Regions from separate parts of the Megamonas funiformis genome, predicted to be linked through region 2. Evidence: riboswitches for the same ligand, from Rfam matches in the RefSeq annotation. Region 2 holds a riboswitch; the other holds the start of a gene.
What was found. A riboswitch is a leader RNA that binds a small molecule or an ion and turns the genes downstream of it on or off. The one in region 2 is predicted to bind ZMP and ZTP.

Region 1 (3,430 bases), 620 kb from region 2:
AAATCTGCACCAAAAGCCAAAGGCAAATCTGAATTAAATCTAACAGATTTAGTAGAAATGGGCAAAGCTGCTGTTGATGGTGTTATGCAACGTGGTGGTAGTAAAATCGGTGATAAAACTATGCTAGATGCTTTAGCTCCAGCAATTAATGCCTTAGAACAATCATTATCTGAAAATAAAACATTAGCTGAAGCTCAACAAGCTGCATATCAAGCATCAATAGAAGGTGTAGAAAAAACAAAAACTTTAAAATCTGTTCATGGTAGAGCTGCTTATTATAATGAACAATCTATAGGCAAGCAAGATCCTGGAGCTACTGCTGTTATGTATATTTTCCGTGGTATTGCTAAATCATTTTAAAACCTTTTCTTCTAAAAAAAGTCTAGAAATAACTTATATAAGTTATTTCTAGACTTTCTTATTTTTCTTATTATAAAGAAATCACTTCTGCTAAATGTCTTAAATCTTCTGGGTATTCTTTTTTATTAGTGATTGCATCACGTAAATCAATGCAAACAATATTTCCACGTTGCATACCAAAAACAATATTATGAAGTCCAGAAACAGCTGCAAGTGTTGCTTGTTCGCCTAATACACTTGCAAATACACGGTCATTAGCTGTTGGTGAACCACCACGTTGAACTAAACCTAAAACAGTCAAGCGTGTGGAAATTCCTGTTCTAGCTTCTAATTCTTTTACTAACTCTTGCATATTGCCAGTACCTTCAGAAGCCAAAATTACTAAATAAGATTTACCACCATCATGTAATTTTTGTACTTTATTGATAATTTTTTCCTTATCAAATTCTTCTTCTGGTACTATAACCATATTTCCGCCACCAGCAACGGCTGAATATGTAGCAAGCCAACCACATTTATTGCCCATTACTTCAATAATAAATGTACGACGATGTGCTTTTGCAGTATCACGAATTTCGTTGATTGCCTGTAAAATAGTATTTACAGCAGTATCTGTACCAATAGCATAATCTGTTCCCCAAATATCATTTTCAATAGTAGCTGGAATACCAATTACAGAAAATCCTGTTTCACGTTCAAATTCTTCTGCTCCACGTAAGCTACCATCACCACCGATAACAATCAAAGCATCAATATTATGTTTTTTTAGATTTTCATAAGCTAATTGACGACCTTCTTTTGTACGGAAACGCTTACAAAAACTTGTACCCAAGAAAGTACCACCACGCTGAATAATATCGGCTACAGATATAGAAGTTAATTCTTCCATATTATCATCAACTAAGCCTCTATATCCATCATAAACGCCCCATATACGCACGTTATTATTAATCGCAGTTCTCACTACAGCTCTAATAGCCGCATTCATTCCTGGTGCATCTGTACCACTTGTCAATACAGCAATATTTTCTACTGACATAAAAAAACCTCCTCAAAAATTAAAAGCATTTATATATTTTATTCGCTAAATAATAACTAATATCCTTGTAAAAATCCCTAAAAAAACAAAATCTCCAAATATTATTGCTTAGCTTGACAACTCATACTCTAAAATGATAAATTTTAGTTAACAATCTGTGTAACTGACGGAAGTGGAATTAACCACATGAAGCACAGATTTATACAGCCGACCGTCTGGGCAACAAAATCTAATAGTATTATATTTATTTTACAGGAGGAATATCGTAAATGAATTCTATGGAATTAAAATACGGATGTAACCCTAATCAAAAACCTGCTCGCGTTTTTATGAAAGATGGACAAGATTTACCATTCACAGTTTTAAATGGACGTCCAGGTTATATTAATCTTTTAGATGCCTTTAACAGTTGGCAATTAGTTCGTGAATTAAGAGAAGCTACAGGTCTTCCATCTGCTGCATCTTTTAAACATGTAAGCCCTGCTGGTGCAGCTGTTGCTGTTCCTTTATCTGAAACATTGAAAAAAATGTATTTCGTTGAAGGTATCGAACTCACACCTATGGCTACAGCATATATTCGCGCTCGTGGTGCTGACCGCATGTCTTCTTATGGAGATTTTGCTGCACTTTCCGATGAATGTGATGCTGCTACAGCTCGTTTCTTAGCCCGTGAAGTATCCGATGGTGTTATTGCTCCATCTTACAGTGCTGAAGCTTTAGAAATCTTAAAAACAAAACGTAAAGGTAACTATCTTGTAATTCAGATGAACCCTGATTACAAAGCACCTGAACTTGAAACAAAAGAAGTTTTTGGCGTTACTTTTGAACAAAAACGCAATGATATTAAAATCACTGAAGAATTATTCAATAACATTCCTACAAAAAATAAAAATATCACAGATGAAGCAAAACGTGATTTACTTATCGCTTTAATCACATTGAAATACACTCAATCCAATTCCGTATGCTATGCTAAAGACGGACAGGCTATCGGTATCGGTGCTGGTCAGCAATCCCGTGTACATTGCACTCGTCTTGCTGGTAATAAAGCAGATATCTGGCATTTACGTCAAGCACCTCAAGTATTAAACTTACCATTTAAACCAGATGTTCGCCGTCCAGACCGCGATAATGCAATTGATGTATATATCTCTGATGAATATATGGATTTACTCGGTGGCGACGATTGGAAACGCGTATTCACTGAAAAACCTCCAGTATTCACTAAAGAAGAAAAAGATGCTTGGCTCGCTCAAGTAAAAGGCGTAGCTCTTGGCTCTGATGCATTCTTCCCATTCGGCGATAACATTGAACGTGCTCATAAATCTGGCGTAGAATTTGTCGCTCAAAGCGGTGGTTCTATTCGTGATGATAATGTTATTGAAACTTGTGATAAATACAATATGGCAATGGCATTCGTTGGAATTCGTTTATTCCATCATTAATTTCTATAAATAGAATTATAATGAATATTAATCTTTTTTATTCAATATGTATTTTGATTTTAATAAGTATTTTTTGTATATTTTTTCTTAAATTATATAAAAAAACAAACTCATTAAAAATATATTTGATTTTACTTACACTTATTAGTCTAAATTTATATTATTCTAGTCATTCACCAATTACATCTTATCCAGATACATTACCAATAAAAGAAACTATCCACATGACTGATAAAGAAATTGTTTATACTATTGTCAAACAAGAACTATCTTATCATAAAAATAAAAGTCTTTTTGCTAATGGTAAAATCTTTGATTATAAAGATATCTCTGTATATAGTGTACCTAATGAACCAACTATATATTCTGTAGTATTTTCTATTCAGTCAGGTGATGACGATTTTTGGTTGCCTGGTAATGGGACTAAACAAGAAAATAATTGGATTATTAATAAATCAAATTATATGCAACTTATTAAAGAAAAAGATTATTATCGTCTTATTTCTATAGGGACAGGATTATAAAAATGGCACTAACTATGTTAGTGCCATTTTTTTATTTATAATACTTATCTTTATATAAATCT
Region 2 (3,430 bases):
TAATGGCAAAAATCGCACCACCTAGACCAACAAAAGGCATAGGTGCAAAATTTATGATTATTCCACCACAAGCTGAGCCTAGTGCTATACCTGTATTAAAAGATACAGGATTTAATGCAGAAGCTAAAGTTATAGCTTCTGGTTTTTCTCTTGTTGCTGTCTTCAAAAAATGCAATTGCGCTGGTGAATTTTGTAAATACATTATCACACCCATTAGCAAAATATTTATCAAACCTAAAACTAAATGATAACTAGTAAAAATAAGTGCAAGCAAACATAGAGCTTGTAAGAAATATACCATTGGCATTTTCTTCATGCCACCTAAACTAGCTATTCTTCCTGAAAGTAAATTACTGATAATCGTACTAATGCCAAATAAGCTCAATACTAAACTTGTCATAGAAATAGGAATTTGTATATATTGCTGTAAAATCGGTGTCAGATATGTATAAAATACATAACTTCCAGCAGCACCACAAATTACAATAAGCATACCATAATTTATACGCATACTTTTCAATAAAATAAATTGATTACATAAATTTGTTTTTTGTCCACTGCCCACATTTGGTAAATAATGCCACAACATCAATAAAATACATATACTAACTACAGATAATAATATAAAAGTCATTTGCCAACTAAATATTTGACAAATAATCGTACCTATAGGCACACCAAAAACAGAGGCTATACTAAAACCTGCAAAAATCCAACTGATGACTTTTGGTTGATATTGAACAGTCGCTATTTCAGAAGCAAATGTCATCGAAATAGATAATATTGTTCCTGAAATTATCACAGTTATAATTCTGGCTAATACTAAAATATAATAATTACTCGCTAAAGCACATAAAAAATTTCCTAAGATAAAACATATTGCTAATATCAATAATACATAATATCTGTTATAAGCACTAACTGCTGCTGTGATAAACGGTGTGCCTATTGCATAAGCAAAAGCAAAAACTGAAATTAAATTACCCGCCATAGTCAACGAACAATTTATGTCTTTCGCTATATCAGGTAAAATACCCACAATTATAAATTCACTCGTTCCTAAAATGAAACTCAATAAAATTAAACTTAAGACAGCCATAGTATTATATGTTTTTTGTGCCATCAAGATAATCTTCACCTTCTCTAAAATACAAATTTATTTAAACATAAATTATACTTATTCAAAGGAAAAAATCTAGTATTTACAACCATTATTCATCATTTAAACTACAAAAATCACGATTTTGACTATATTGACTATTTATAAATGAAATTAATTTTATTCTTGACATAGATTAAATATTTGTTATAATAAAGCTATCAATTGAATAAGCACTGTGGAACTGACGGATTTTAGTGGAATTAACCACATGAACCGCATTGCTATAGAAAAGTCGACCGTCTGGGCAAAGAAAATTTTTGCCTAGATGGTCTTTTTGTTTTTAGGCATAAGTTTTCTTGTATTTTATAATTTTTTATTTTTACGAAAGGAAGATTATATAATGAAAAACAGATGGCTTATCGCATTATCCGCAATTGGTATTCATATTTGTATTGGTAGTGTTTATGCTTGGAGCGTACTCACTAAGCCAATCATGGCTCAAATGGGCTTTAGTCTTCAAGAAACTACATGGACATTTTCTATTGCAATTTTATTTTTAGGTTTATCCGCTGGTTTTTTAGGAACATTTGTTGAAAAAAATGGCCCTCGTATTAGTGGACTTACTGCCACTGCCTTCTTTGGTATTGGTATGTTTGGTACAGCTTTAGCTCTTCATCTACAAAGCCTTATTTTACTTTACATCTGCTATGGTGTAATCGGTGGTATTGGTCTTGGTATTGGATATATCACTCCTGTTTCCACTCTTGTAAAATATTTCCCTAAAAGACGTGGATTTGCTACAGGTCTTGCTATCATGGGATTTGGTTTTGCAAGTTTAATTGCTGGCCCTATCATGCAAATTCTCGTTAGCAATTTTGGCTTAGTAACTAACTTCGTCATTTTAGGCTGTGCTTATATATTAATCATGGGAGCTTCTTCTTTATATCTCGCTCCTCCACCAAAAGAATTCGTAGAAAAATATTTACCTACAACTGTTAAAACTTCTAATTCTGTGGTTGAAATAAAACAATATAGCGTAGCTGAAGCTACTCGCGATTGGAAATTCTATGCACTTTGGTGGATATTCTTCACTAATATTACTTGTGGTATTGGTCTTTTAGCTGTAGCTTCTCCTATGGCTCAAGAAGTAGTTCATATGAGCCCAATTGCTGCTGCTTCCATGGTTGGCGTTATTGGACTTATCAATGGTTTTGGTCGTATCGCTTGGTCTAGCGTTTCCGATTATATCGGTCGTAGAAATACTTATATTTTATTTTTCTTGATTGAAATTTTTGCTTTCTATGCACTTGCTAATACAACTGAAGCCTTTTTCTTCCAATTATTAGTTTTAATCATTGTTTCTTGCTATGGTGGTGGCTTCTCTTGTATGCCAGCTTATTTAAGCGATTTATTTGGCACAAAACAATTAAGCGCTATTCATGGCAGAATTCTCACAGCTTGGGGCATGGCTGGTATCGCAGGACCACTTTTATTATCCTTTATTCGTGAAACAACTCAAAGTTATGCACTTTGCCTCTATGTATTCGCATTTTTATTTATTATCAGCTTCATCATAGCTATAATATTAAAAATAAAAACAACTAAAAAAGAAAAACTCATTTCAAGCAAAACTATTGCTTAAGAAAAAAACTCACTCTAAATAAAGCCTAGTAGTTAAAATTAAACTAACTACTAGGCTTTATTTATGTGCTAAAATAATATTAACTATCAATATAGTTAAATCTCATTAATAAAAAATATATGTTTTTTATAGAAAGGTTAATTTATTATGTCTGAGCTCTTCCATGAATTTTTATCTACCAATTTTACAATAACACAAGAAATAAAAAAATCATCAAAGAGTAAATTATACGATAAAACGCTTTATGAAGATTTTTCTAAAAAAGTTGATTTAAGCAATGGACTTCCAACAAATAGCACTCTAGATAAAGATAAAAATGGTCCCTATATGATAGATATAAGCTTTTATTCACCTATACTAGATATTATCTATCTTTATAATGATGAATTTCCTGTTTATTAATCATAAATTATCATAAAAACTTTGTAATTCTTTTAAGCTATTTGTTCTTTGTTTTATCGGCAAAGCTTGCCATACTTTTTCTTTATAACTTGCCTTTGATTTATCACCTAAACGTGAATCAATGATAGATACTATGCCTTTATCTGTTTTATTGCGTATTAATCTACCTACACCTTGTTTTAATTTAATAATCATTTCTGGAACCAATACTTCCTCTAAAGGATTTTTACTGCGTTTACATTTTTCATTGATGATTGGTTCTGGCAGTGGGAATGGCAATTTAT

Region 1: another riboswitch for ZMP and ZTP. It lies ahead of GXM21_RS12460 (phosphoribosylaminoimidazolecarboxamide formyltransferase); the one in region 2 lies ahead of GXM21_RS02940 (L-lactate MFS transporter).

Annotation. Positions count from the first base shown of each region.
Region 1 is NZ_CP048627.1:2,505,839-2,509,268, forward strand. Features, by position in the region: gene dhaL (dihydroxyacetone kinase subunit DhaL) at 1-360, shown strand, start outside; gene pfkA (6-phosphofructokinase) at 431-1,399, opposite strand; ZMP/ZTP riboswitch at 1,549-1,627, shown strand; gene GXM21_RS12460 (phosphoribosylaminoimidazolecarboxamide formyltransferase) at 1,669-2,844, shown strand; gene GXM21_RS12465 (hypothetical protein) at 3,069-3,368, shown strand; gene GXM21_RS12470 (GntR family transcriptional regulator) at 3,400-3,430, opposite strand, start outside.
Region 2 is NZ_CP048627.1:603,713-607,142, reverse strand. Features, by position in the region: gene GXM21_RS02945 (MFS transporter) at 1-1,123, opposite strand, end outside; ZMP/ZTP riboswitch at 1,330-1,415, shown strand; gene GXM21_RS02940 (L-lactate MFS transporter) at 1,503-2,744, shown strand; gene GXM21_RS02935 (hypothetical protein) at 2,892-3,146, shown strand; gene GXM21_RS02930 (ATP-dependent DNA helicase) at 3,147-3,430, opposite strand, start outside.